4 regions of the Shewanella sp. SM101 genome follow, and region 1 is predicted to be linked to each of the others. Evidence: predicted binding sites of a transcription regulator. Region 1 holds the regulator's gene; each other region holds the start of a gene.
What was found. Region 1 encodes ArgR, which controls arginine synthesis, uptake and breakdown. Its sites were predicted from a motif close to ANTGAATANNTATTCANT; they were not measured.
Positions count from the first base shown of each region.

Region 1 (7,659 bases):
CAAGTGCGCTACGAGATGATGGCGGAAATTCGCAGCATCTTAAAACAGCGTAATGTCAGCGCGGTGTTTGTTACTCATAGCAAGGATGAAGCCTTTGTATTTGCAGATACTTTAGCCATCTTTAATCAAGGCATCATAGTGCAGCATGGTAGTGCCGAAGCTTTATATGCTGCCCCAAACAGCCGCTATGTGGCGGACTTTTTAGGTAGCGGTAATTACTTACCTGCAGCAGTGTTTGATGGGCACAGTGTTGTCACTCCCATAGGTCATTTAACCAGCCTCACGCCATTAAATTTGCCGAGCGAGTTCAGCGGAACAGTATTCTTGCGACCACAGCAATTGACGCTCAGCGCCGATGAACAGGGCGTAGGTACTATCACTGAGCGACGTTTCTTAGGCGCCTTTTGTCATTATTGGGTCAAAATTGAGGCCGCTTCCCATGCTTATTATGTGGAGGTGCGTAGCCAAATGATGCAGCTAAGTATCGGTCAAAAGGTTGGGGTAACGACTGAGCCGCATTCGCTTGTGCTGTTTGAATCTTCAGCATATTCAAACTGTGGGGACCCAATCTAAGCGATGAGTATTTATTCAATGCTGATATAGCATAGCCAACTAAAGTACGACATTTTTGCTTACGTTAAACTTGGGTCTATGCGGTATTGGTTGGTGATATTTTCGACCATCCTTGCTACTTTTATCCTCCGGTTTTGGAGGAATTATGATAAAAACAATAAATTCAATTTGCACCCTCGTTATTGTAGCAACGGCAATATCGTCTTCAGGAGTGATGGCCATGGATAGGATCACAGGTAAAGCCTTCGCAACGCGATCAGAAGTGTATGCAACCCAAGGGATGGCGGCGACCAGTCAGCCTTTAGCCACGCAAGTCGCTATTGATATACTCAAACAGGGCGGCAGTGCGGTCGATGCAGCGATTGCCGCTAACGCCATGTTAGGGTTAGTCGAGCCAACGGGCTCGGGTGTCGGCGGGGACTTATTTGCTATCGTCTGGAGCGCAAAAGATAAACGCCTCTATGGTCTTAATGCATCGGGGCGCAGTCCCAAATCCTTAAGTTTAGAAAAGCTTAAATCCCTCGGATTAGACTATTTACCGCCGCTTGGACCTTTGCCTGTTTCTGTACCGGGCACTGTGGACGGTTGGTATGAGCTGCATAATAAGTTTGGTAAATTAGCTATGGCTTATAACCTCGCGCCTGCCATTCATTACGCCCGTGATGGTTTCCCTGTGTCAGAGTTGATTGCCTATTACCTTGATGGCAGTGGTAAAAAACTGGCTAAATTCCCCGGTTTTAAAGAAACCTATATGCCTAATGGTAAGATGCCTACCGTAGGGGAAATCTTTAAAAATCCCGCGCTTGCTAACACCTATGAGAAAATTGCCAAGGGCGGCCGCGATGCTTTCTATAAAGGTGATATCGCCAAAAGTATCGATAAGTACATGAAATCCCAAGGTGGTTATTTAAGTTATGATGACTTAGCGAGCCATACTAGCGACTGGATAGATCCCGTTTCGGTGAACTACCGTGGTTACGATGTGTGGGAACTGCCACCTAATGGTCAAGGCATTGCGGCGCTACAAATCTTAAAAACTATGGAGCCCTTTAATGTGGCTGCCATGGGCTTTAATAGTCCTGAATATGTTCATTTATTTGTCGAAGCAAAGAAACTCGCCTTTGCCGACAGAGCTAAGTTTTATGCCGACATGGCCTTTAATAAAGTGCCCGTTACCGAGCTTATCTCACAGAAATATAACTATGATCGCGCTAAGTTGATTGACCTTACAAAAGCCGCCAAAAGTGTCGATGCGGGTAATCCAGCGTTGCAACATGGCGATACTGTGTACCTGACTACTGCCGACAAAGATGGCAACATGGTGTCACTCATTCAGAGTAATTACCGTGGTATGGGGTCAGGGATGACACCGCCGGATCTCGGCTTTGTGCTGCAAGACCGCGGGCAAATGTTTGATTTAACGGAAGGGCGTTTTAATACCTACGCACCGGGCAAGCGTCCATTCCATACCATTATTCCGGCTTTTGTGACCAAAGACGGTAAACCTTGGCTGAGCTTTGGGGTGATGGGCGGAGCGACTCAGCCACAAATGCACGCGCAGATTGTAATGAATCTGATTGATTTTAAAATGAACTTGCAAGAAGCGGGCGATGCCCCCAGAATTTTGCATATGGGTTCAACCGAGCCCACAGGCGAAGTGATGAATGATGGTGGCTACGTCAGTCTGGAATCAGGTTTTCCGGTAGAAACCCGTCGTGAGTTGATTAAGAAAGGCCATGTGCTGCGTGATGGACTTGGGGAGTTTGGTGGCTATCAAGCCATTGGATTTAATGCCGAAACTGGCGTATATCGTGCGGCCTCTGAGAGTCGCAAGGATGGTCACGCCGCAGGCTATTAACACTAAGATAAATGCTAAGGTAAGCTCAATACTGAGTGAACCTGACGTCATGGATTCGATTTAACTGATTGGCGAGACTTTAATGGTCTCGTCAATTTTTATGTTTAAGGGTCTGGGGTGGGATAATGCTCCGCTATTGGCATTATCATAAACAGATCAGAGCAAACTGTGCGTTAGTTAATGTCATTTTTAGGTAAAGTTGCGGATAATATTGCCGAAAATGAATTTAGAAAAAGGGTGATAACCAAATGGATATTCAAAATATGCCGCGTGAACAGTTGGGTGTGTGTGCAGAGGGGAACTTACACAGTGTCTATTTGATGTTTAATGCCAATGACAATGTCGAGTCGCAATTACGTCCCTGTCTTGCCAACGTTGCGCAGTATATTTATGAGCTGACAGATCAATATTCCGACAGTGCATTCAATGGTTTTGTTGGTATTGGTGCTAATTATTGGGATAGCCTCTATCCTACTGCTCGCCCTGAACTGCTTAAACCTTTCCCTGCGATGCAAGTGGGCAGTCGTGAAGCGCCTGCAATTGAATATGATTTATTCGTGCATATTCGCAGTGATCGTTACGACATTCTGCATTTAGTGGCGAATGAAATCAGCCAAATGTTTGAAGACTTAGTGGAGTTAGTTGAAGAAGAGCGTGGCTTTAGATTTATGGATAGCCGTGATTTGACTGGTTTTGTCGATGGCACCGAAAACCCTAAGGGGCGCCACCGCCAGGAAGTGGCACTTGTGGGTGATGAGGATCCTGAGTTTAAGGGTGGCAGCTATATTCATGTGCAAAAATATGCCCATAACTTAAGTAAGTGGCATAGGTTACCAGTTAAAAAACAAGAGGATATAATCGGTCGTACTAAGCAAGATAATATCGAGTATGAATCTGAAGATAAGCCACTGACCAGCCATATTAAGCGCGTTAATCTTAAAGATGCCGCTGGTAAGTCAATGGAGATCCTGCGTCAGAGTATGCCCTATGGTTCGCTGAAGGAGCAGGGATTAATGTTTATCTCTAACTGCCGCACGCCAGAACATTTTGAAAAGATGCTGCATAGCATGATGTTTGGTGATGGCGAAGGCAATCATGATCACTTGATGCATTTTACTAAGGCGATGACAGGTTCATCTTTCTTTGCCCCTGCATTGGATTTTATGCTGCAGTTCGACGAATAAGCTTTCTATAATCAAGCCGAATTAGTATCAATCGAGACGCACTTAAGCTAACGCCTAAGTGCGTTTTTTTATGCTAATGCGCGGGAACCCATTTTTTGATATCGAGCTGCCATTGCAGGGCGGTGAAATCGATAAAGGCGCGCACTAGATTTTGCTGATAACTGCGGGACAAATACACTGCCCACAGGGTTTGGCCTGGTGTCGTAAATTCAGGTAGGACTTCTTTGAGCTGACCACTGGCAAGGTACTGGTTAGCCAAGTCACAGGGTAAACGCACTATGCCATGTCCACGTAGCGCCGCACTGACCAACACTCCCATATCGTTAGCCCTAAGATTCCCTGTAACTTTGACGTGCTCGGCTTGCAGTTCTTTTAGAAAAGGCCAGTTTTGTTGCGCTGAGTGTATGAGGCAGTTGTGGGCCAGTAGATCAATGGGTTCGAGGAGTGGCGTTGCGCTATCAAGATAGCTCGGCGCCGCGCAAAGTACCGCATCTATGGTCATCAAACGCCGAGCTATGAGATTCTCATCGGGCTGCTCGGTATAACGTAGCGCCACGTCGACTCTTTCATCTACCAATTGCGCAAAACTGTCCGACATCACCAGTTGAATGTTGACCTTAGGATGAATTTTAATAAAGCGATCGACGACATCAAATAGACTGTGCTGCCCAAGACCAATAGGCGTAGCGATACGAATATTGCCTACCAGTTCACTGTTATGGCTGTGGGCACGACTCTCCATGGCAGCAACTTCACTTAAGATCCGCTGGCAAAATTGTAGCGCTTCCTCACCCTGCAAAGTCAAGCTGGCGCTGCGCGTGGTGCGGTGTAATAAGCGTAAACTCAACCACTGCTCCACTTCTTGAATATGACGGGAAACCTGCAGGCGGCTGAGGTCTAAATGTTCGGCAGCTTTGGTAAAGCTGCCACAGTTTGCTACTTCGACGAAACTGCGTATTGCGGCAATTTTATCCACATTAGTATCCTATATTGAAACAATCATGCTCAATTATTGATGTTTATTAGGTGAAAAACTGCAAGTAAACTGGATCCAATGTAAATCATCTGAGTGAGACAATGAAATGAAAATCGCAATTTTAGGTGCAACGGGTTGGATCGGTGGTGCAATTTTAAAAGAAGCACAGAGTCGTGGACATCAAGTGACAGCGTTAGTGCGTGACCCAAGCAAGTTATCCGTGGCTGATGTGGCAGTACGTGCCGTGGATTTAGAGCAGCCATTGGTCGCCGATACCTTTGCTGGCGTAGATGTCGTGATTGCCGCCGTTGGTGGCCGCGCCCAACAAAATCATGGTCTAGTGGCGAGTACGGTTCAGCATTTACTGGATGTGCTGCCTAACGCTAACGTGCCACGTTTATTGTGGGTCGGTGGTGCTGGGAGTTTAGAAGTGGCACCGGGGGTGACTTTGGTTTCTAGCCCAGATTTTCCCGCTGCATATAAAGATGAGGCGTTAGCTCAGGGTGAAGCCTTGCAGGTATTCCGTGCGGCGCAAACTGCAATTAATTGGACCTTTGTGAGCCCAGCCGCTGAGATTTATCCTGGCGAGAGTGAAGGTCCATATCGCCTTGGTGGCGACAGCTTCTTTACCGATGCTAATGGTCAAAGCCGTATCTCTGTAACCGATTACGCAAAAGCCATGGTAGATGAAGCCGAAAAGGGCGCTCACCCAAACCAGCGCATCAGTGTGGCTTACTGATATCGTTATAGTTGAGTTAGAGATTGTGAGTTAGATATTGTGCTGGAATGTGTAACGTAATCGGGACAATGGCCAAATAACCAGCGCTATATTGCACTTCAAAATGTACAGATAAAATAGAACAGGTCAGCTCACTGACCTGTTTTTTTATTCTGCGTAATTGAATAAAGATTTGATGGTTTCTAAGGTATCGGCGATATCTTGGATGCTCGATGGGCAAATAAAGATAGTGTCATCACCGGCAATCGTACCCAAAATGCCTTCTGGTTTACCAATAGAATCCAATAAACGGGCAATCAGCTGCGCGGCACCTGGGCTAGTTCGCACGACGATCATCGCTTGGTTGTGATCGACGTCGAGTACCAAATTCTTCAGTGGGCTACCCGCGGTGGGTACGCCTAATTCGGCTGGTAAGCAATACACCATCTCTTGCTTAGCGTTGCGAGTCCGCACTGCGCCGAACTTGCTGAGCATGCGTGACACTTTTGATTGGTTAATATTACCAAAGCCTTCAGCTTGCAAGGCGGTGACGATTTCACTCTGAGAGCCAAAGCGCTCTTCTTTTAAAATCGACTTAAAAATTCTAACAAGGTCATCCTGATTCTTGGTCGTTTGCATAATATTATTATTCGTTATTCAAAAAAACAGGCCCATTTTGAATATTTTTAGAAAAATTGTCAACAAATAACCAGATTGGTTGAATAAAAATTCACTAGCTCTCAGTGGTTAAGCGTTTGTAGGGGGCGTAAAAATCCCAATTTGAGTAATTGTTCTACATTGCTTCTACGTTATTCCGGAATTCTTTTGCCCCACGACTAAGGGATAATTGAAATTGTTGTGACATTCCAGTAATGTGACGCCAACGCAAATTAGATCCATGTCACACATATCCGAGAAATAACGGAGATAACTATGAAAGTTGCTGTACTTGGTGCTGCTGGTGGTATCGGCCAGGCTCTTGCCCTACTGTTAAAAACTCAATTGCCTGCGGGTTCACAATTGTCTCTATATGATATCGCACCGGTAACTCCGGGTGTTGCGGTTGACTTGAGCCACATTCCAACTGCTGTTGAAATCAAAGGTTTTGCTGGTGAAGATCCAACGCCTGCCCTAGTGGGTGCTGACGTTGTTCTAATTTCTGCTGGTGTTGCACGTAAGCCTGGTATGGATCGTTCAGATCTGTTCAATATCAATGCCGGTATCGTTCGCAACCTGATCGAAAAAGTAGCGGCAACTTGCCCTACGGCTTTGGTTGGCATTATCACTAACCCAGTTAACACGACTGTAGCTATCGCTGCAGAAGTGATGAAAAAAGCGGGTGTTTACGATAAAAACCGTCTGTTCGGTATCACGACTCTAGACGTGATCCGTTCTGAAACTTTCATCGCCGAATTAAAAGGCCTGAACGTTGCTGACGTTAAAGTGAATGTGATCGGCGGCCACAGCGGCGTGACCATTCTGCCATTACTGTCTCAAGTTGAAGGCGCGACTTTCACTGACGAAGAAGTGGCAAGTCTGACGACTCGCATCCAAAACGCGGGTACAGAAGTGGTTGAAGCTAAAGCCGGTGGCGGTAGCGCGACTCTGTCTATGGGTCAAGCGGCTTGCCGTTTCGGTCTGTCTCTGGTTCGTGGTCTGCAAGGCGAAGCTAACATTGTTGAATGCGCCTATGTTGACGGCGGCAGCGAGCATGCTGAATTCTTCGCACAACCTGTGCTGTTAGGCAAAAACGGTATTGAAAAAGTACTGCCTTACGGTGAAGTGAGTGCATTCGAAGCTAACGCTCGTGATTCTATGTTAGATACGCTAAAAGGCGATATCAAACTAGGCGTTGATTTCGTTAAATAATATTTCGGATAATCTTTTTAGATTATGAGGAATTAAAAACGGAGCCATTGAGCTCCGTTTTTTTTATGCCTGGGTTTTACACTTTACCAAGCTAATTCAGCGGCGCTTAGTGGGAATTTGGCAATTATCGTCGCAGCGGGCTTTGCCCGTCAGTAAATAAGAGATGCGATATCTGTGTTTTGCGAATCTGAGATAGCACCAATCGGCGACAGTTTTAATCACGGGCAGGCGTAATAGTTGGATCCAAGCGCGCGTCCCTGTCAGTGCCCACGCTTTACAAGTGACATCTAACCCGAGTAACACTTCGCCCGTTGCGGTTTCGCCATGGAGAATCGTATTGGCGTAGTCTCTATCGATATGGCTGAAGCGCTCACTAAAGTCTGGCGCATTTAAATCCTCAAGCGCAATCAAGTTCTTCGGATCGCGCGCTTTCAGTTGACGCATTTCGGCGCTACATAATGGACAATTCCCATCGTAAAAA
Region 1 is NZ_JAKKRH010000003.1:12,041-19,699, reverse strand. It holds gene L5M38_RS02160 (ABC transporter ATP-binding protein) at 1-573, shown strand, start outside; gene ggt (gamma-glutamyltransferase) at 719-2,431, shown strand; gene L5M38_RS02150 (Dyp-type peroxidase) at 2,680-3,615, shown strand; gene L5M38_RS02145 (LysR family transcriptional regulator) at 3,689-4,591, opposite strand; gene L5M38_RS02140 (NAD(P)-dependent oxidoreductase) at 4,698-5,330, shown strand; gene argR (transcriptional regulator ArgR) at 5,478-5,948, opposite strand; gene mdh (malate dehydrogenase) at 6,243-7,178, shown strand; gene L5M38_RS02125 (thiol-disulfide oxidoreductase DCC family protein) at 7,275-7,659, opposite strand, start outside.

Region 2 (7,659 bases), on a different contig from region 1:
TAGTTCAAAATGCAGGATTCAACGGTAATTTAAAGCGCTTTAGACGAGGCAATTCACCACGATTGCAGCTATTTTAACCCTAGTGGGCTAAGCCAAAAATAACGAACGCGGGGTAAAATACTTTAAAAACTGCCGAAACGGTGTCGTCATTTTAGCGACGGAGTTGCATTAGCCGTAAGCTTCACTGTAGATTAATTGCTCTAAGCCGCACTTTGTTTATCTCAGTGTTGATAACAAATCCAATTACGCCTAATACCGTCACTCAGTGACAAGGACCCCAAAATGACCAGCCCAATCCAAGCCGAAGCTTTGAGAAGAGTCGCAGCAGTATTTGATCAACATGTCCCTTTCCATAATCTACTCGGGCTCGATATCAAACGTTACGATGTCGACGGTGTCGAAGTGGTCATCAATATGAAACCAGAACTTATTGGCAATATCCATCAACAGATCCTCCACGGCGGTGTCACAGCTACAGTACTAGATGTGGTCGGCGGACTTACCGCATTTGCAGGACTGGTCGCAAGCCGTGAAGATTGGACGATTGAAGAATTACAACAACGCCTCCAAACTTTAGGGACGATTGATATGCGCGTCGATTATCTGCGGCCGGGACGCGGCCTCACCTTTACGGGGACGGGCAGCGTCATTCGTGCGGGTAATAGAGTTTCAGTATGCCGCATGGAACTACATAATGAGCAAGGCACGCATATCGCTTTTGGAACAGGGACTTATATGGTGGGTTAGGCGGTTAAATTTAGATGTGTATTACTGCCTTAGGGCTCAAAACTGACTAAGGTAAACGTCTTGATTAACAGGATGTTTACTGACTTTAATTGTCCATTCAATCTTTTGCGGAGATATTCTGTAACGAAAAGAACACGGCGATGCCCTTGAGTCAGCGGTCAGACACACCTACAATCGCCACCTTGTTGTTCTTCGAAGATGTCTCATGCCAGATCTTGAATACCGCAAAGGGATCCTACTTGCCGTCAGTGCTTACTGTATGTGGGGTTTTGCACCTTTATATTTCAAATTACTCAACCATGTTTCCGCCACCGAAATTTTGCTCCATCGAGTGATTTGGTCATTCGTGTTTATGCTGATCATTATGCAGTTTATCGGTGGTTTTTCTCGCTTACGCTTACTGTTTAAACAGCCTAAACAGTTGATGGTTCTCACCATTACTTCCATACTGATCGCGGGAAACTGGCTACTATTTATCTGGGCGGTAAATAACGATCACATGCTCGATGCCAGCCTAGGTTACTTCATCAATCCTTTACTCAACGTCTTACTCGGTATGTTATTTCTAGGCGAAAGATTGCGTAAACTGCAATGGTTTGCGGTTTCACTCGCCAGCGCTGGCGTATTGATCCAGTTAATCTCTTTTGGCTCAATTCCCATCGTCTCACTGGCACTCGCGGGCACCTTTGGTTTCTATGCGCTACTGCGAAAAAAGGTCAATGTGGATGCTAAGGCCGGATTATTGGTCGAAACCGCAGTGTTATTACCGGTAGCGCTGATTTATCTCCTCGCAACCTTAGACACAGCCACAGCGAGCATGCTGACTAATGATTGGCAACTGAATCTGATGTTAATGGCGGCAGGGATAGTGACTACCATTCCTTTACTGTGTTTTGCAGGGGCAGCGGTACGTATTCCATTGTCTATGCTCGGCTTTTTCCAATATATTGGCCCGAGTATTATGTTCATCCTCGCGGTGAGTCTGTTCAATGAGCCCTTCGATGCCGAAAAAGGCGTGACCTTCGGCTTTATCTGGAGCGCGCTGCTCGTCTTTACCTTAGATATGGCCTATAAACGCAAAACGGCGTAAACATTATCACGCCGATAAACACAGTGGCAGAAGTGATGACATATGATGATTACTTCTGTAACTGTGCTAAAAACTCACTCCCTTGCGGTACTGTCAGTAATAAACTGTAGCCTTTAGTCGTTGGCACTAACACTAACTGCGATTTATCTGTTATCGCCAAAAATGCCCTGCCTTTCCCCTGTAGATTAAACCAGCCCAATTGAAATCCTGGCATGCCTATACCGTTGATTTTAAAGCTCGGCGTTAAATCTGCCTCTTGTTGCAAATCGACTATGCGTGCCTCGGCGGACAATAAATCCACGCGGGATAACTGCACTTTATAGAAGGGAACATCCAATGTGAGCTCTGTATCGGTTAACACTAATTCGGCGCTATTTGATTGATAGAAGACCCAAGAAAATCCGCCCATCATCACCAGCAATATACCTAAACTCGCTGACTTCGCTATCTTAGGCATATTTTTTAGCCATAACATCAGTAAGATACCCGCTAAACCGAGCAATAAGACGATAAAGCTGAAGATAGAGGTTTGGGTTAAAGGGGCGAGTTCAAAAAATTGAGGACTCATTGGCAGTATCTCCCGTGCAGTGAAGCTTTAATCTGCCAACAAAGACATATTATGTCAATAAAAATGCCAGCGCTAATATGAGTACTAGGCTGGCATTGATTGGATTGATTTAGAACGGCTTAAAGATCGAGCGCGAGAATTTTTGAGCGGCGTTGATAGTTATACAACTGCTTCTTCTTCTGTGGCAGTGCTTCAACATCTTCAATCACAAAACCATGCTCTAAGAACCAGTGAATGCTCCGAGTTGTCAATGCAAATAAGCGTGAATAACCACGGTTTCTGGCCTGATTGATAATGTTCTTCAGCAGTAAGCTCCCTCTATCGGCATCGCGATAATCGGGATGCACCACTAAACAAGCAAACTCACCCGCATTGTCCTCTTCAAAAGGATAGAGCGCAGCGCAACCAATCACTAAACCGTCGCGCTCAATCAACATGAACTGTTCGATTTCAATCTCAAGCTGCTCACGACTACGACGCACCAGAATGCCTTGTTCCTCCAATGGACGAATAAGGTTCAACACACCGCCAATATCGGCGATCGACGCACAGCGTAAACGCTCAGCACTCTCAGTGACGATTTGTGTACCAATCCCTTCGCGGGAAAACAGCTCTTGTAGTAAAGCACCATCTTCAAGGTAGCTAACTAAATGACAACGTGGCACACCATTGCGGCAAGCATCGATACTGGCTTTGAGAAACGCCATAGTGCCAACACAAGCAGAACCTTGCTCGGCCAGCTTGTTCATGATGTTTTGCGCATCATTTGGCATCAACTCGGCAATTACATCGCCATTGCGATCGAGAATACCGTTCTGTGAGCTAAAGCCGATCATCTTGTCTGCTTTGAGCTTAATTGCCACTTGAGTCGCGATTTCCTCGGCGGTGAGATTAAAGCTTTCACCAGTAACCGAAGCAGCAATAGGCCCCATCAATACGATGCAGTGATTATCTAACTGACGTTTTAAGCCTTGCACATCAATACGACGCACTTTGCCACTCAGGCAAAAATCCACACCATTATCCACACCCAGTGGTTGAGCAATCACAAAGTTGCCGCTCACTAAGTTAATTTGCGCACCTTGCATCGGCGTATTACTTAAACTCATGGATAAACGCGCTGTGATATCAAATTGCAGTGCACCCGCAACTTGCTTAATCACTTTGAGCGAATCTTCATCCGTGATACGCACACCGTCGTGGTAGGCAGGCGCAATACCGTTGGCGGCTAATGCAGCATCAATCTGCGGCCTAGCGCCATATACCAACACCACTTTGATCCCTAAACTGTGCAGCAGGGCGACATCATTTAAGATGGCGCGGAATTGATTTTGAGCCAAAGCTTCACCACCCAGCATGACCACAAAAGTTTTACCTCTGTGAGCATTAACATAGGGGGCAGAATGACGAAATCCATCAACCAGTTCAGTGGTACGCACGCGTTATTTACACCTCATTTTTGAGCTGGCAGCGTCACTATGACACACCAGGAATGAATCGCTAACTTTCGCGTATGGTATTGCATTTTAATTCACATATAAAGAATTTATTCTCACTAAAGTGCAGATTTGATGATTTAAAGTGCTTAGAACCGCACTATTTTATATTTTCAGCAAGTGTTCACACTTTTTTAACTTCACAGGGGATGATTCAGCGGCATCAGTTTGCAAGGCAATTATCTCAACTTGATGACTAGCCACTAAAAAAATGCAAAAAAAAGCCCCTTAAATAAGGGGCTTTTCTCGAAACACTAACCAAGGATTACTTGATTTTGGCTTCTTTGTAGATAACGTGCTGACGAATAACTGGATCAAATTTTTTGATTTCCATTTTTTCAGGCATGTTACGCTTGTTTTTTTCAGTTGTGTAGAAGTGACCAGTCTTAGCTGTAGAAACTAATTTGATCTTCTCACGATTACCTTTAGCTTTAGCCATGATCTATTATACCTTCTCGCCACGGGCACGAAGTTCAGCAACAACAACTTCGATACCTTTTTTGTCGATCAGACGGATACCTTTAGTAGATACACGTAACTGTACGAAACGCTTTTCTTCTTCTAACCAAAAACGGTGGTTTTGTAGGTTAGGTAAAAAACGACGACGGGTCGCGTTTTTTGCATGCGAACGGTTGTTACCAACCATCGGCTTCTTGCCAGTAACTTGGCATACTCTTGACATGTCAATCTTCTCCAAAAACAATTTTAACGCTCGAGCATTAATGTGCCTCGTATGGCCGTCGCCCGAGGCACAAAGAGGGCGCATTTTATACACGATCACAGAGTGAAGATCAAGTGTTAGATTAATTAATCCAGCCTCGTTCTGCAAAAGAAACTATCTCTCGATCACCTACAACCATATGGTCCAACAAGGATACGTCTATGGTTGCTAACGCATTTTTTAATCGCTCAGTTATTCGTCGGTCAGCCTGACTGGGCTCGGCAATACCAGACGGATGATTATGACAAACTATAACTGCTGCGGCCTTTTTCTCCAGCACTAAGCTCACCACTTCACGTGGATATACTGAGGCTGAGTCTATTGTGCCGCGGAATAATTCGACAAATTGAATCACTCTATGCTGGCTATCCAGCAGTAAAACTGCGAACACTTCATAGGAGCGATCGGCCAATTGTCGCATTAAATAGTCCCGAGTTAAATCGGGATTTGTCAAAACCTGACCTCTTTGCAGATTTTCCTGCGCTACACGCCGCGCTAATTCGGCCGCAGCTTGAAGCTGGGCGTATTTTACAGGTCCTACGCCCGGAAGTCGACACACCTGATTTCTTGGGGCACAGAGCAGGTTTCTGAGGCCGCCAAACTCGCAAATAAGCGACCTAGCAAGGTCAACCGCGTTTAATCCAGCTAAACCGTTACGCAGCAATACTGCCAGTAATTCAGCATCCGAGAGATGCGCAGCTCCTTTTTGTAACAGTTTATCTCTGGGACCTTCGCCCTCAGGCCAATCTTTAATCCCCATGTGACCTCCCTGTCATCTCACATATTTTCACTTTACTGAGTATGGACGAGATTTTTTGAACTGGGATAGTCACTAAAATTCACCACTTTGTGATATTGTTGCTGGCATTATTTCTATCTCGGATGATGTCTGTGAGTCTGACAAATAAAAACGTCCTACTGGGCATTGGCGGCGGTATTGCGGCCTATAAAAGTGCTGATTTAGTACGTCGCTTGAAAGAGCGTGGTTTTGATGTGCGCGTGGTGATGAGCCAAAGTGCGATGGAGTTTATTACACCACTTACGCTGCAAGCCTTATCTGGACATCCAGTGGCATCTAGCTTGCTCGACCCCGCAGCAGAAGCAGCCATGGGCCATATAGAACTCGCTCGTTGGGCAGATCTCGTCATCATAGCCCCTGCAACAGCAAACCTATTAGCGCGGATTAATGCAGGCATGGCCGATGAGCTAATCACCACCACGTGTCTTGCCACTGAGGCGCCAATTGCCCTGTGTCCAGCAATGAATCAGCAGATGTACCGTAATCTGGCTACGCAAGCGAATTTAACTAGCCTAGCATCACGTGGTTTTACACTTTGGGGACCCGCCAGTGGCAGTCAGGCCTGTGGTGAAGTGGGTCCTGGACGCATGCTCGAACCGCTAGAAATTGCCGAGCTAGCCAGTGATTTTTTTGCAACTAAAGAAGTCTCTGCGCAGCCTCTTGCAGGCCAGTCGGTGCTGATTACCGCCGGACCAACCCGTGAAGCAATTGATCCCGTCAGATACATTTCAAATCACAGTTCTGGAAAAATGGGCTTTGCACTCGCCAAAGCCGCGGCAGATATGGGGGCAGCAGTCACCTTAGTCTCAGGCCCAGTAAATCTAAGCACCCCAGAAGGCGTGACACGCATTGATGTTGAATCGGCGCAAAATATGCTCGATGCTGTGATGGATAACGTTGATAAAAAAGATATTTTTATTGGTTGCGCCGCCGTTGCTGACTATCGAATTAGCGACATCGCCACCTGTAAGATCAAAAAATCGACCGAAGAAATGCAACTTGCGCTGGTGAGGAATCCTGATATCTTAGCCACGGTTGCGAGCTTACCTAACCGTCCTTTTGTGGTGGGATTTGCCGCCGAAACCCATGATGTAGAAGCCTATGCGCGCGATAAGCTCAAACGTAAAAACTTGAACATGATCGCCGCAAACGACGTTTCCATTGCTGGCCTAGGCTTTAATGCCGATGCTAATGCCCTGCGTGTTTTCTGGCCGCACGGCAGTCAAGATTTGCCTGCTACTGACAAACTCACGTTGGCACGGCAATTACTTTCGTTGATAGTGAAAGAAAAAACAAATACATGAAAACACCGATTGAATTAAAAATTCTCGACTCCCGTATCGGCTCAGAATTTCCCTTGCCCGCTTACGCCACCGCAGGCAGTGCAGGCATGGATCTTCGCGCCATGATAGACACGGCTTTAACCATAGCACCGGGTGAAACAGTGCTCATTCCCACGGGGATTGCCATTCATGTGGCCGACCCAGGACTTGCAGCGGTGATTTTACCGCGCTCAGGCCTGGGCCATAAACACGGTATCGTACTGGGGAATCTAGTCGGACTCATAGATTCAGATTACCAAGGCCCCTTAATGGTATCTTGTTGGAATCGTGGTGACAGTCCATTCACCTTAGAAATGGGCGATCGTCTCGCGCAACTGGTGTTTGTTCCTGTGGTACAAGCACAATTCAAACTCGTTGATGAGTTCGACAGCTCAGACCGTGGTGAAGGCGGATTTGGCCATTCAGGCACTAAATAATCCCCTAAGTCTTTATTGAGCCAAGGATACTGCAATGGCTGTAAGCCCAAAAATTAATCGTCGTGAACACATTCTGCAATGTCTAGCGCAGATGCTAGAAACCAACCCAGGACAAAGGATCACCACAGCGAAACTGGCCTCAGAAGTCGGTGTATCGGAAGCCGCCCTGTATCGCCACTTCCCGAGTAAAGCGCGGATGTTCGAAGGCCTAATCGAATTTATCGAAGAGTCGTTATTGTCGCGCATCAATTTAATCATGGATGACGAAAAAGACACCATGAAGCGCTGCCAGTTGGTACTGCAACTGCTGCTGATCTTTGCCGAGCGTAACCCAGGAATTTCCCGCGTTCTCAACGGTGATGCTCTACTCGGTGAAAATGAACGCCTGCGAAGTCGTATTGGTAACTTATTTGCCAAAATTGAAACCCAGTTAAAGCAAATTTTACGGGAAAAAACCCTGCGAGAAGGTAAAGGCTTCA
Region 2 is NZ_JAKKRH010000015.1:35,815-43,473, forward strand. It holds gene L5M38_RS10205 (thioesterase family protein) at 283-747, shown strand; gene rarD (EamA family transporter RarD) at 953-1,837, shown strand; gene L5M38_RS10215 (PH domain-containing protein) at 1,887-2,405, opposite strand; gene argA (amino-acid N-acetyltransferase) at 2,525-3,844, opposite strand; gene rpmG (50S ribosomal protein L33) at 4,167-4,340, opposite strand; gene rpmB (50S ribosomal protein L28) at 4,347-4,583, opposite strand; gene radC (RadC family protein) at 4,705-5,382, opposite strand; gene coaBC (bifunctional phosphopantothenoylcysteine decarboxylase/phosphopantothenate--cysteine ligase CoaBC) at 5,505-6,725, shown strand; gene dut (dUTP diphosphatase) at 6,722-7,180, shown strand; gene slmA (nucleoid occlusion factor SlmA) at 7,215-7,659, shown strand, end outside.
Region 2: a site for ArgR is predicted at 3,924-3,941, ahead of argA (amino-acid N-acetyltransferase). Genes of this name have one in related genera too.

Region 3 (7,659 bases), on a different contig from region 1:
TTTTAAGCAGTTTTATCTTGGTCTTGAGTGGAAAGTCCATTGAGCGTACGGCTTCATTAGAAATGAGCTCGCCAATGCGGATCGGCATATTACGTTTAGCCTGCTTGAACATTTCCTTCACTAGCAGCAGTGTCGCAAGTGGCTTGTAAATCATAGATGCGCCGTAGAAAGTGGCAGAGTTTTTGGCATCTAAAAATATTGGCAGTAGGGGCGCATTGCAGGAAATCGCCATCTTTAAAAAGCCTGAGTGCCATTGGGTATCACGCACGCCGTTAGGGCGCAGACGCGAGACTTCGCCCGACGGAAAAATCAGCACTGCGCCTTCGTTACGCAGGTGCTGGTGGATTTTTTCTAAATGCTGTTTCGGTGTGCCGCCGGTCATATTGCGCACTGGCAGTAGGATTGAGTGCAGCGGTTCCAGCGCCATCAAGAGTTCATTCGCGACGACTTTTATATCAGGGCGAACTTCACTGATGAGTTTGATGAGCGCTAATGCATCGAGTGAACCTATAGGATGGTTCGCGAATATGACCACTCGGCCTTCACAGGGAATGTTTTCTATCTCGTTGGCGGGCACGGTAAAACTAAAGTCAAAACTCGCCAGCATTTGTTCGACAAAGTCTACGCCCTGTAAATAGGTATATTGACTGGCGATATCGTTGCACTGTTTTTCATTGAGCAGGTAACGCAGCATGGCCTTGGCAGGTTTAGCGAGCCAAGGTTTGTCATTGATCGCTGGCAGATTTTGTTCAACCACATTATCAACGGTAAAAATCATGTTATTCGCCTTGAACGGCACAGTATGCTTGTTATGGCTAAGGCTGCTGTTTAGCATTTGTTCATTGTATTCCATAGCATTATGTAATTGATTCATAGTGTTAGGCAACATCCCTTGGGCGAGTTTCGCCGGTATTTATGTTTGGCATTTGCTGCGCTGCCGTTTTTTGTTGCTTGTCTTTGTGCGTCTCAGGCGGCTGTTGTACCAGCGCTATACTGTTGAGAATATCGAGCTTGAGCGTTTGCTCGTTCCAGCGGCAAAGTTGTAATTCGCCGCTTAAGGTTTCTGTGATTAAACTGCAGTTTTCGACCCAGTCACCGTCGTTGGCGTAGATGATCTGCCTCTTTTCAGGGGGACTGAGTGGTGAGTAATATTGGGCTGCTCTGGGGTGAGTCGAGAGTTCGGGCTGATGGATATGACCGCAGATCACACCGTCAACATCAAAGTGCTGGGCATAGTTGAGTACCGCTTGACGGTAATGTCCAATAGCGGCTTGAGCCTTACCCACTTTGGACTTGATATAACTTGCCAGTGACCAATAGGGGTAACCTAAGCGTTCCCGCAAGCTATGGAGATTGCGATTGAGGAACAATAATAGGTCATATAAATGGTCGCCCAATATGGCGTAGAAACGGCCGACACACACATCGGCATCAAACTGATCCCCGTGGAGCATCAAGAGTTTATGGCCGCCAATTCCGTGGTGAATATGTTGGCGGGCAATTTTAATATTCCACAGGCTTAGCTCGGCGTAGGGTTTAATCAGTTCGTCGTGGTTGCCCGGCAGATAAATCACTTGGGTGCCGTTTTGTGCCAGTTCAATGAATTTCTGCAGTACCTTATTGTGGCTATCGGGCCAGTGCAGCTTACGTTTCAACGCCCATAAATCGACTATGTCACCGACCAGATACAAGTGCTGACAACGCACGGTTTCAAGCAAGCTGAGCAGGTAGTCAGCCTTGCAATCCTTACAGCCTAAATGGATATCTGACAACCAGAGGGCGTTAACTGTGATGCTTGCTGTATGGGTTGAAGTTAATGCGGATGGGGTAATAGCGGCACAATTGGATTGATTTGAGGATGTTGGTGCTAATGTTGGCGTTTGTGTTGAGCGATTAAAGATGGGAGGGGAAAGGCTGGGGTCATTTATCTCTTCCCGCGTAGACCTCTCAAGTTTCCTGAAATTAAATCCTGTCATCTCGTATTCACCCCATTAGGCTGTTAACGAATATGAGCTTAGTGGGGGGCTTTGACCGAATGATGAAGTTTAGATGACATGCAGATGACAAAAGGTGAATTAGCCTGGACTGAACCTGCAAGATTCACATCAGGATGCAATTAGATCCGATAGGTTGGTTTAACTTACTTCTGCCCCATTTCGTGTTTCGGCTCGTTAGCTCAACCGAAAATTCCCACTCCTGCTGCCATACAAATTCTTATCTATTTGCCTATGCTTGGCCTTACCAGAAATCGACTAACAATGTATGGGTATACAGTCGTATTTAAATTTAGGTGTTTTGGTATGATTTTCAGACAAAATCAGTGCGCACTAATTCCATTCGAAATAAATAAAACTCTTTAAAATCAGGTAAATATAGTAACTGAATTTTAGTTAATAGGTTTGGAAAACGCGCATGCGCGTTTTTCCAGATGGTGTATTTTATAAAAAGCTGATAACTTCTGCATAAACAGATAGTTAACTGTGCGCATTTTTACTGGTCTAACGTGATAAACGCGCATGCGCACTAATAAAATGTTAGCAGCAAAAGGTAGTCATGAGCATAATTTCTATTGGTGCCCAATGTGGCGGTCCCAAAGACGGCGGGCTAGGCAAGATAAAAGTTGACCTATATAAGGCACTGCGAAGCAGTTGCACATCAACGTATTGCAAAGAAATTGATGAATATGCACCTGTACTGAGAATAGATGGAGAATTTCAGAAGTTTGGCGATGAGGGTATAACCAGGCTGAGATTCGCAAAGAAGCAGCGTTACATAACCGCTGATATTCAAATTCCCAGCGAAGTCTGGGAGGTTCGATCCAAGAATGAATTACGAGACTATCTTGCACATAAAGTACGGGAAACAATTGTCACTTTTGTCGAGCGTCTTAGGAAAGATAGGTTGGAAGTGGACGCAGATTCTTTATTTAAAGAGGTTGATGCTGGAATTAGTATATTTAAAGGCTTCGATTACGAGGCCAGCAGCTAACAAGTTGCTGTACTCGGACTCAACTACGCGCCGTAAGCTTGTGGTTTGCTGCGCAAACTTTACCACAAGCTTACTCTGCTCCGTTGGGCCGGTAAGCAAGGCGTTAGCCCATAGAGATTTTCATCCGAAAATGACGAGTTAGAGTTAATAACCTAACTCATTTTTGTCCCTACTCGTGTCAGGCCGATCAGTTCTGGCACGTTTATGCCCCAAAGCGTGTTGTCGAGGTATTTGGCTTATAAATGACGTATTAGTCGGGTTACTTTGTGTTAGTTACTAACAGACGTATTATTCAATTAAATTAAAGGCATATGGGTGATTGGCTATGGCACTGAATTGGCTGGATAGAATATTCATAAATAAACTAACTAAGGCGTTAGCTATACCTACTCCTGAACTAATTCCCCGTAGCGGAAACAGTGGCAAGGAGATCGATTGTTATAGTGTTTATGTGACCGATAGTAGTGGGCTCTACCTTGCTGATGCCGTAGTAGATAATGGCAACAAGCTTAAAGTAAAAGTGTGGGATGAAGCCAAGAGAACCCATGACAGAAGTACGTTGTTAGATCTACAGAATCTGACTGTGCTGAACTTTACCATACATCATTATCATGGCTTGGTTACGCACACATATGAATCCCCATTTGATTTTTTGATACATGAGGTAACAGGGCTCTATAAGATACAGTCCAAGTATGCACTGTGGAGGTACGCTGTTCCTAGGTTACTACACTCAAAGAAGAAGCATAAGAGACCTGATAGAAGCAGGGTTCTACGTGCGATTATTGAATTGTCTGAAAATAACCACACACAGGCACTAGATGTGATGCTAATTCTGAATAACATCTATGGGATGTACGCTATCTTGCACCCTCAATACCCGACGTTAAAGCAAGCAACGCTATTAGTTATGAGATCATTGGCGGAATCGGGCGATATTGAACTTGTTAATCAATATGAGTGCAGGATTAAAGGTAAGACACTGACAACAATGGAACTGTTACAACTTGATGCTACTGAACGAAGAAGAACAAACGTGACAATGTGGCTAACAGTTGTATTAGCTATAACGGCGTTGTTTCAGGCAAAGCTGGTTATTACAGAGTTGGAATTGAATTTGGATAGCATTGTGAAAGGTGCATGGTTCTGGGTAAAAGAAACATCATCAGGCAAAGCTGATAGCAGTGGAATTTGACATTTGTGGATACGAGAAGTTATCTGAAAGAGGGATTCTGGGGAGCTGACTCTAACTATCTTTTGTCCAAAAGTGAGTTGTGTGGTGTCGAGTGGAGATTGTACGATTAAGTCACGCGATATAATCAAAACTGTCAGTTCGTGTATGAGTTACTACAAAAAAGGGGAGTCAGTTAACCTGACTCCCCTTTTAGCTGAGCTATTGTTGCCGTTAGCTTTTAGAACAATAAATGGGCTACACCTGCGATAACAGGCAGTGTCACTAAGGTGCGTAGAATAAACACTACGAAAAGCTCAACGAAGTTGACGGGGATTTTACTGCCGATAAGCAGTGCACCGACTTCACTCATATAGATCAACTGAGTCACAGATAAGGCTGCAATTACAAAGCGGGTCATATCTGATTCAATTGAGCTGGCAAGGATTGACGGAATAAACATATCCGCAAAACCGACTACGATTGTTTTAGAGGCTTCAGTGGCTTCTGGAATATGCAGTAATTCGAGTAATGGAATAAACGGCATACCCAGATAGTTAAATATGGGCGTGTGCTCGGCAATAATCAGTGCCAGCGTACCAATGGCCATTACCACAGGAATAATACCAAACACCATATCGACAACGTTTTTAATACCTTCATTTAAGACCGCTTTTATGCCACCAGCACTGGCGGCTTTTTCTAAGGCTTTATCAAAGCCCCAAGATAAGGCGCCATGTCCAGCGGGGATCAGCTCATCATCTGGCATGCGTGGTGTGTCATCTATGTAGTTGTCTTTCTTCCACGATAATGGTGGCAACTTAGGCACAATCACAGCGGCGGCAAAACCCGCGAGGCACACAGTCAAATAAAAGGGCACAAACATATGCTCTAACTTAACTTGTGAGATCACCACTAAGCTGAAGGTAATCGATACCGCCGAGAAGGTTGTACCAATAACTGCGGCTTCTCTCTGGGTATAAAAACGGGCTTCGTATTGTTTGCTGGTCAGCAAAATACCGACACTGCCATCACCTAACCATGAGGCCATACAATCGATAGCGCTACGACCCGGTAGATTGAACACGGGACGCATCACTTTCGTTAAGAGTGTGCCAAAGAGCTCGAGTAGGCCGAAGTTCAGCAGCAGCGGCAGTAACATACCTGCAAAGATAAATACCGAGAACAACACAGGTAATAAGTCGTTTAAGACTAATGCGCCAGTGCTCGAGGAGTTGATGATCTCTGGACCTAAACCTAAGTAAGTCAGTACGATAAACACTGCACTTAAGATCCGAGTCGTCAACCACATAGGGCTGACATTCAATAAACCATTAAGGAAGTGATTTTGTGTAACGAATGTGGGCTTAAACACTTTTGACAGCAAAGAGGCCAGCGCCGTAGTCACAACAATAATAGTCACAATGAGGGTTAGCACACCGCTCAATGCGCCTTGCAGTGCTTTAGATATGATAGCGATAGGAATTGTGATCGCATCGTTGTAGCTGATAGGGGTCATAAATAACAACAGACCAATCAGCGAAGGGACGATAAAGGTGAGTATCGTCTTAATGTTTCGGTTTTTATTTTCAGTAGCCAATGTTGTACACCTTAAAGTACGAGTCGTACATGGTAAATTTGAATAAATAGCCGCACGTAACAAGCTGTCGACGCTAATTAAGGTGCATTTAAATTCAACTCAAAAACGAGAATGGGGAAGATTACTCGCTTAGCTTCTCTATGTAAAACGATTCGCTAGTTAGTTTGATATAAGCAGCAAAACAGCATAGTTATTTTACTTTAGTTGTCGATAAATTAAGAGTGGTTATATTGGCTTGCATTACTGTAAAAGCATTATTAAACATGGCCTTAACATCATTTGCCTTAGGTGGGTTAACGACTGGTTAATTACTTGTTTACTGATGTGTGTGAAACTATCTAGATGTTATTTCTGCACAAAAAAACATCAGCAACTTTAGCGCTACCGCTATGTTGGCTGGTTTTCTGTTCGATTTGAAAGTGCAATAGAGATAACTCTGGCTATATAGCGTTGGCGAGAACCTGTTGTGCATATCGCGGTAATGTTAAGGAGCCTTGGGCACTAGGACACATTTTTATGCGATAAGCCTTTAAATCGACTTATCTCTAAAAGTGACCTTCTCCATTATCTTGATGCTTTTGTGATTGACTAAAAAGTCGCAAATAACGATGAAAGTAAAAATATTATTCATAAAGCGGATACCCGCCGCTTTAAATCTTCTCATTTCCATGTAAGTTAGTATTACTCCCATCCAGCTCTAGTATTCATGATCGCAAAAGTACAGAAGGTTACGATTAAAGGCGGCTCAACACTGGCCATTAAGTTTGGTTTTTTGGGGATCTTTGGGCTTTTAATTGGCATTGTTATTACTGTTTTGGGGTTCGATGATTCTGAATTCCATCGCTTCAATTTTTTGAATCACACCCTAAGTGAATTAGGGACTTATGGTCATTCGTCTTTCGCTGTCATTCTTAACGGTGGATTGTTTTTTGGCAGTTTAAGCCTCGTTTTCTATTGTTTGTCTTCTTTGCAGCAGGTGACTTCTTGCTGGGGATACCCTTTCTTTATCAGTTTGGCTCTCACTTTTCTGGCTTTAGCGAGCGTGGGATTATTTCCGGTGAACGTGTATCACTTGCATGTTCTTGGGCTGAAATGGTTTTTCTATCTGGGGAGTTTGAGTGCGATCTTCTATTTAGCCTTGGTCTGTTTCGGCAAGTCTAACTTTGGCCGTTGGACTGGGTTGTTGGCGTTAATAGTCTTATGTAGCATGTTGACGTTTCTGTATGCACCACAGCTCAATTTAGGTTTGACCGAAGGTGATAGACCGTTTTATCAGGAGATGGTATTGCAACTGCCGCGTCCTACTTTGTGGTGGCCAGCCCTACTAGAATGGATTGGACTGGGAAGTTTATTATGTTGGACAAGTGTGCTGCTTTTTAGCCAGTTAAGCTTCAGCCAAGATCCCAAAATCATTGGCTGAGTTATCTTTAAATTTAGGCTTATCTTCAGCTTTAGGCTATGGATTCACATGCACAGCAAGGCCCGCTTCACCAAACCAATAACCGTTGCACTGGGTTGTACCAAGTTTGCTATTCATCGAAAAATCCTGAGTATTTTTAGTCGCTTGAATCGTATCGACCAAAGCATTGGCTTTAGTGATGCAGTCAAGACTACTGGGTGATACTCGAAACACATCGACCCCCATTTGTGTCATTACCGCTATTTCACTGCGTAAATCTAAACAGCTAGCGGATTGGGTTTGAATTCCATTGAGCCTGAGTAAAGGCTGCTGCTCTTGGGTTTGCGCGAGTAGTCCTTTACTGTATTCACGGCACACCGTTTCGCAATGATCTTTCGTGAGCTGTTTGTGTCTAGCGGTAAAGCAGCGCGCCGAATGGGCGAGTGGTAAATAGCCGTGGCCGAGCACTTCCACCTCAAATGATGGCTGCTCTTGAATCAC
Region 3 is NZ_JAKKRH010000011.1:38,959-46,617, forward strand. It holds gene L5M38_RS07905 (lysophospholipid acyltransferase family protein) at 1-889, opposite strand, end outside; gene L5M38_RS07910 (UDP-2,3-diacylglucosamine diphosphatase) at 879-1,976, opposite strand; gene L5M38_RS07915 (hypothetical protein) at 2,554-2,988, shown strand; gene L5M38_RS07920 (hypothetical protein) at 3,314-4,183, shown strand; gene L5M38_RS07925 (YjiH family protein) at 4,401-5,759, opposite strand; gene L5M38_RS07930 (hypothetical protein) at 6,466-7,179, shown strand; gene L5M38_RS07935 (U32 family peptidase) at 7,216-7,659, opposite strand, start outside.
Region 3: a site for ArgR is predicted at 5,841-5,858, ahead of L5M38_RS07925 (YjiH family protein). Genes of this name have one in related genera too.

Region 4 (7,659 bases), on a different contig from region 1:
GCGGGCCAAATTAGGTTCCGCCTTGGCGTAGACCATTTCTAGCATTGAAATGCGAGTGCTGAAGAAAGGCCATTCCCGTTCCATCTCTTGCAGTAAGCCCATTTCACCGCGTTCACAGGCGGCTTGAAGTGCTTCACCGGCGCCAAGCCATGCGGGTAACATCAAACGGTTTTGCGACCAAGCAAAGATCCACGGAATGGCTCGCAGACTTTCTATTCCACCATCGACACGACGTTTGGCAGGGCGGCTGCCGAGTGGTAGTTTTCCTAATTCCACTTCTGGCGTTGCCGCGCGGAAATAAGCCACAAAATCAGGTTCATCACGCACTATGCCACGGTAAGCACCCACTGATTCTTCTGCGATACGTTGCATGCAATTGCGCCATTCTTGCTTCGGCTCTGGCGGTGGTAACAGGGTTGCTTCCAATACGGCCGAGGTATACAGGGCCAAGCTTTGAACCGCGAGTTTTGGTAAGCCAAACTTGAAGCGGATCATCTCGCCCTGCTCAGTCACGCGAATGCGGCCATCTACCGAACCTGGTGGTTGGGATAGAATCGCTTTGTGTGCAGGACCGCCCCCGCGACCAATGCTGCCACCACGGCCATGGAATAATGTGAGCTTGACGCCTGCTTGTTTGCAGACTGCCACTAACTGCTCTTGAGCGTGATACTGAGCCCAAGCCGCCGCCATAACACCGGCATCTTTAGCTGAGTCAGAGTAGCCAATCATGACCTCTTGCATGCCTTTGGTATAGCCACGATACCAGTCAATATCGAGCAAATCGGTGATACAGGCCGCGGCGTTGTTTAAGTCGCTTAAGGTTTCAAACAGTGGCACCACGCGCATTGGATGCGAACAGCCCGTTTCTTTGAGTAACAGTAAAACCGTTAAGACATCCGATGGTTTACCCGCCATCGAAATCACATAGGATCCAAGCGCTTTAGCTGGATGTTTAGCAATTAAACGACAGGTATTAAGCACTTCGGCCACATCGGCTGACGGCTGCCAGTTGCTTGGGATCAGTGGACGGCGGTTGCTGAGTTCTCGTAATAAGAAGGCTTGTTTCTCGGTTTCATCCCAATGATTGAAATCACCCATGCCGAGATAGCGGGTTAACTCGGCGAGCACATCGCTGTGACGGCTGGCATCTTGGCGAATATCGAGTCTGAGCATATGAATGCCAAAACAGGCGAGACGACGGAGAATATCGAGCAATAAACCGTTAGCGATTAAGCGCATACCGCAGTCGGTTAAACTCTTATAGAGCATTTCTAACGGCGCTTTGAGATCGCTTTCTTGCCAAATCAGGCTCGACTTATCGACTTCAGGATTGTGGCCTTCGATGCGCGCATTTAAATAATCTATGGTATCGCGCAGTCTTTGTCGAAGTGAGCGCAGCACATGGCGGTATGGCTCGCAGCTGTTATTGGTATAAGCCTTTAACTCATCATTGGCTTCTTCCATCGACAGCTCGCCAACCAGCAGCACGATATCTTTTAAGAATAATCTGGCGGCAGCATGGCGGTTACGGTCGAGCACCTCTTGGGTGACTTTTGCGGTAACAAACGGGTTGCCATCGCGATCGCCGCCCATCCAGCTTGAAAAGCGCACTGGCGCGATATCAATCGGTAATTGCTGCCCTGTGCGTTGCTGCACTCGGTCGTTAAGTTGTCTTAAGAAGTCAGGCACCGCATGCCAGAGTGACTCTTCAATGGTGGATAATCCCCAGCGGGCTTCATCCACTGGAGTGGGGCGCTCGCGGCGGATCTCATTGGTGTGCCATATTTGCGCGATTAATTGGCGCAGGCGCAGATTGATCTGTTGACGTTCTCTATCCGACAGTTGGTCGTTTTCTTGCTCTGTTAAGCAGTCGACAATGGCGGCGTATTTTTGGATCAGGGTGCGACGGGAAATTTCAGTGGGGTGCGCTGTTAGCACCAGATCGATATCCAGTGTTTTTAGACAGTCGAGCATTTTAGCTTGGTCGACACGACCATTGAGCATGCGGCCTAGGAGTTGTTCCACTGGGTCTGGTACGCAGACAAGTTCGTCGCAATTACGACTAATAGTATGAAATTGCTCGGATAAGTTAGCTAAGTTAAGAAATTGGTTAAAAGCTTTTGCAAAAGGGACTAATTCTTCGTCTGGCAAAGCTGTCAGTAACTCGAGCATTTGCTCTCTGGCGGCTTGATCGCCTCGGCGTGAGTCTTTGGCAAGCTTACGGATCTGTTCAACCTTCTCAAGAAAAGAGTCCCCAAGATGGGTACGCATAGTATCGCCAAGGATTTGGCCTAACATACTCACGTTCGATCTTAATGACGCATACATATCTGTCATATTGTCTGCCGCGTTTACTGACATAGTTACTCCGAATAGAAAAACATAAAAATCCGCTGTGTATATACCCAAACAACCTGAAGATGCAGGATTCAGCGGGAGTTTAACGCACTTTAGGCAAGGCAGTTATTTGCAGGCCTAGCGGGCTAAGTTAAAAATAACCAACGCAGCATAAAGTGCGTTAAAACCCGCCGGGACGGAGCACCTAGGGCACTCCACTTCCGTGTTGCATCAATTTAAAAGGTGGCCGACATTCTTTCATTGATGCGCCTTGAATTGAAGCACCCTAGGCGCTCTGAAACTCGTATCTTCAGGTAGCTTGGGTATATAGCCCGTTAGCACAATACCTATCACTTGGGGCTATGGTCAACAGCGGAACATATAACTTATACGACTGACTTATCTTATATGCAATCAATCCAAATAATTGTTGAGGAATATTCAATAGATATGCGAACTAACGCAATATTTTTTGATAATTAGCGCAAGTGAATATGAAGTGCATCATTTTCAGCTTTGCGGTTATGTATCTTAGCTGTTAATAAAAAGGACGGATTTAAGCCCTGATAGCTGCATTATTAACGAGTTAGCTGAATAGTAACGGCGCGCTAAGCTTTAGGAGTGTACAGGAAAAACAAAAATAAATTAAAAATATATATTCACATATATTGCATAAGTAGATCTTTGTGGTAGTCTAGCCAGCAGTTGAGATGAGTCACCCTCTGTGACCTGTAGAGCGAATATCATGATGCAAAGCATTAACCTGACAGTGAATAAAATAACAACCTATTACGATTTCCTGCGACGATAGTCTTGTCATCATAGATATGCGCGGTTGCGTGTAAGCTATTCATCTATTCTTTAAGTTTCTTTGATTCGGTTTATAAAATACATATGAAAAACATCGCCATTATTGGTGCCAGTGGTTACACAGGCGCACAGCTCACAGCTTTAATCCATGCCGAAGCAGGATTGACGATTCAGGGCTTGTATGTTTCTGAAAACAGTTTAGATAAAGGTAAACCTTTAGCGGATTTGTATCCGGTTTATAGTCATATTTCTTTATCTCTCTCGCCCTTAACCGATGAGGCTAAGGCAAAAATCGTTGCCGAAGCCGATGCCGTGGTGTTAGCGACTGAGCACTCGGTGAGCCTGCATTTAGCGGCTTGGTTTTATAGCCAAGGGTTAGCGGTATTCGATTTAAGCGGTGCTTATCGTTTTAGCGATGTGGCGCAATATCCGAAGTGGTATGGCTTTGAGCATGAATATCCTGAAGTTTTAGCCAAAGCCGTGTATGGCCTTGCCGAATGGAACGCTAAAGAAATCGCTGCGACTAAGATGATTGCCGTGCCAGGTTGTTATCCAACTGCATCACTTACTGCCTTAAAGCCGCTAGCGAGTTTACTGACATCGGCTTATCCGGTTATCAATGCCGTGAGCGGCGTAACAGGGGCGGGCCGTAAAGCGCAGTTACACACCAGTTTTTGTGAAGTGAGCCTGACACCTTACGGCGTATTAGGCCACAGACATCAACCCGAGATCGCCACTCAGCTTGGTCAAGAAGTGATATTTACCCCGCACCTTGGTAACTTTAAGCGTGGCATTTTAGCGACCATTACCGTACAGCTAAAACCGGGCACAACGACTGCCGATGTGGCCGCGGCCTATAGCGTGTATGACAAGGCGCCATTGGTCACCGTGAAGCACAATCAGTTCCCGAAAGTAGACGATGTGGTGCTGACACCTAACTGCCACTTAGGTTGGAAGTTTGATGAGAATAGCGGTTACTTAGTGGTAGCCAGTGCCATCGATAACTTGATGAAAGGTGCTGCAAGCCAAGCGCTGCAATGCATAAAGATTCATTTTAACCTTTAATTGTTCATCCTTATTTAAGAGAGTCGTCAAGATGTCTACAAACAACTCAGTATTAGTGCTTAAAGTGGGCGGCGCGCTGCTGCAATGTGAAATGGGGATGGCGCGATTGATGGATACGGCTGCGGCTATGTTAGCCAATGGTCAGAAAGTGTTGATGGTACATGGCGGCGGCTGTCTGGTGGATGAGCAGTTAGCAGCCAACGGCATGGAAACCGTCAAGTTAGAAGGTTTACGTGTGACTCCGCCCGAGCAAATGCCGATTATTGCCGGCGCACTTGCGGGCACTTCGAACAAAATCCTTCAAGGCGCAGCGACTAAGGCTGGCATTGTGAGTGTGGGCATGAGCCTCGCCGATGGCAATACTGTTTCGGCTAAGATTAAAGATGAGCGTTTAGGCTTAGTGGGCGAAGTCACACCAAACGATGGCACTTATCTTAAGTTTATCCTCGAGCAAGGTTGGATGCCGATTTGTAGCTCCATCGCCATGATGGACGATGGCCAAATGCTTAACGTCAATGCAGACCAAGCGGCAACGGCATTAGCCAAATTAGTGGGCGGCAAGTTAGTGCTACTGTCGGATGTTTCTGGGGTGCTTGATGGTAAAGGCCAGCTCATCCACAGTTTAAATGGCAAGCAGATAGCAGACCTTGTTAAGCAAGGTGTGATCGAAAAAGGAATGAAGGTCAAAGTTGAAGCTGCGCTCGAAGTCGCACAGTGGATGGGGCAGGCGGTACAAGTTGCCTCGTGGCGTGATGCAAGCCAATTAATCGCATTAGCAAAAGGTGAAGCCGTAGGAACACAAATCCAACCATAAGTGGAGTAGGTTATGAAGCATTTACTATCGATAAAAGACTTAACCCAGAAGCAGTTACAGGATCTAATTGCCTTGGCAAAAACGATTAAAGCCAATCCGGCTGAGTATCGTCATGCGCTGGATGGCAAGAGTGTGGTGATGTTATTTGAAAAGCCCTCACTTAGAACACGCGTTAGCTTTGATATCGGTATTAATAAGCTCGGTGGCCACTGTTTATACCTAGACCAGCAAAATGGTGAACTGGGAAAACGGGAATCGGTTGCTGACTTTGCTTCTAACCTGTCATGTTGGGCCGACGCAATTGTGGCGAGAACCTATTCACACACCACTATCGAACAATTAGCCGAGTTCGGCTCAGTGCCCGTGATCAATGCGCTGTCGGATCTTTATCATCCTTGCCAAGCCTTAGCTGACTTTTTAACCCTCGCCGAGCAGTTTGAGGATGTCAGTAAAGCTAAATTAGCTTATGTTGGTGATGGTAATAATGTCACTAACTCGCTGATGTACTGTGCGGCTATTCTCGGTGCCACCATGACAGTGATCTGCCCTGCGGGTCACTTTCCTGATGGCTACGTAGTGGCAGAAGTGCAAGAGCTCGCCAAACGATATGGCGGCAAGATAGTGCTGACCTCAGATATCGATGCGATTGAAGGTCACGACGCTATTTATACTGATACTTGGATTTCAATGGGCGATCCAACGCCTTTGTCGGATATCAAAGCGAAGTTTGCACCATACCAAGTAAACAAAGCTTTGATGGCGAAAGCGGGCGCTAACTTCTTTATGCATTGTTTGCCCGCCCACCGTGGTGTAGAAGTAACAGATGAAGTGATGGACGGTGCAGGATCCTTAATTCTGCAACAAGCCGAAAATCGGATGCATGCCCAAAATGCGGTACTGGTAACCTTATTTAGTTAAATTAACCCTGTTTAGCAGCCTGTTTTCTCCCTGAGAGAAACGAGTCATAGGAATTTAAGATGTCTATCGAGATAAAAAATACTGGCGTGAAAAAAGTGGTTTTAGCCTATTCAGGTGGTCTAGATACCTCTGCCATTATTCCTTGGTTAAAAGAAAACTACGATAACTGCGAAATCATCGCATTCTGCGCCGACGTCGGCCAAGGCGAAGAAGAGCTGGTTGGCTTGACTGAAAAAGCTTTAGCTTCAGGTGCTTCTGAATGTCATATCGTCGATCTAAAAGAAGAATTCGTTAAAGACTATATCTACCCAACGATTGCGAGCGGTGCGATTTACGAAGGCACTTATTTACTCGGTACGTCAATGGCGCGTCCTATCATTGCTAAAGCGCAGGTTGAAGTGGCTCGTAAAGTGGGCGCCGATGCTCTGTGTCACGGTTGTACCGGCAAAGGTAACGACCAAGTGCGTTTCGAAGGTTGCTTCGCCGCATTAGCACCTGATTTAAAAGTGATTGCACCATGGCGTGAATGGACTATGCAGAGCCGTGAAGATCTACTGGCCTATTTAGCTGAACGTGACATCAAGACGTCAGCGTCAGCGACTAAAATCTATAGCCGTGATGCCAACGCTTTCCATATTTCCCATGAAGGTGGTGAGTTAGAAGATCCATGGAACGAGCCAAGCAAAGGCGTATGGACACTGACTGCCGATCCTGAAGATGCACCGAACAAGCCTGAATATGTGTCGCTAGAAGTAGAACATGGCCGTATCACTAAAGTGAATGGTGAAGCCCTAACGCCTTATGCTGCACTGATGACATTAAACGCCATTGCTGCGCCACACGGTGTGGGTCGTATCGACATTACCGAAAACCGTTTAGTCGGTATGAAGTCTCGCGGTTGTTACGAAACACCCGGCGGCACTGTGATGTTCGCAGCACTACGTGCGATTGAAGAGCTTGTACTCGACAAGACTAGCCGTAACTGGCGTGAGCAAGTTGCCGCACAAATGGCGCATTTAGTGTATGACGGCCGTTGGTTCACGCCACTGTGTAAGTCATTGCTGGCAGCATCTGAGTCACTGGCTGAATCAGTGAACGGTGAAGTTGTGGTTAAACTCTACAAAGGCCAAGCGAGCGCAGTGAAGAAACGTTCACCTAACAGCTTGTACTCTGAAGCGTTTGCCACCTTTGGTGAAGATCAAGTGTACGATCAAAAACATGCCGAAGGCTTTATCCGCCTGTACTCATTGGCGAGCCGCATCCGCGCACTCAACGCTAACGATGTAAAGTCTAAGTAATAGGTCGTGTAAAAGGGCGCCTAGCGCCCTTTTTTGTTTTTAGGTTTTGATTTAGTTTTTGATTCAGATGAGTCGATTTCAAATAAGCAGTGAGTAAGGGGAGTTAGCATGGCTTTATGGGGTGGAAGATTTCAGGGCGAAACGAGCGCGCTATTCAAATTATTCAACGATTCGTTACCTGTGGATTATCGCTTGTTCGAACAGGATGTGGTCGGCTCCATTGCTTGGGCGGATGCGATCGCCAGCGTGGGAATTATCTCGGCAACTGAATGCCGCGACTTGAAAAAAGCGCTTAATGACTTACTAGTGGAAGTAAAGGGCGAACCGGCGATTATTCTTGCCTCGGGCGCCGAAGATATTCACAGTTTCGTCGAGTCGGCCTTGATTGCCAAAGTGGGCGATCTCGGTAAGAAATTG
Region 4 is NZ_JAKKRH010000013.1:108,135-115,793, reverse strand. It holds gene ppc (phosphoenolpyruvate carboxylase) at 1-2,361, opposite strand, end outside; gene argC (N-acetyl-gamma-glutamyl-phosphate reductase) at 3,232-4,212, shown strand; gene argB (acetylglutamate kinase) at 4,244-5,026, shown strand; gene L5M38_RS09380 (ornithine carbamoyltransferase) at 5,039-5,944, shown strand; gene L5M38_RS09375 (argininosuccinate synthase) at 6,004-7,242, shown strand; gene argH (argininosuccinate lyase) at 7,351-7,659, shown strand, end outside.
Region 4: a site for ArgR is predicted at 2,984-3,001, ahead of argC (N-acetyl-gamma-glutamyl-phosphate reductase). Genes of this name have one in related genera too.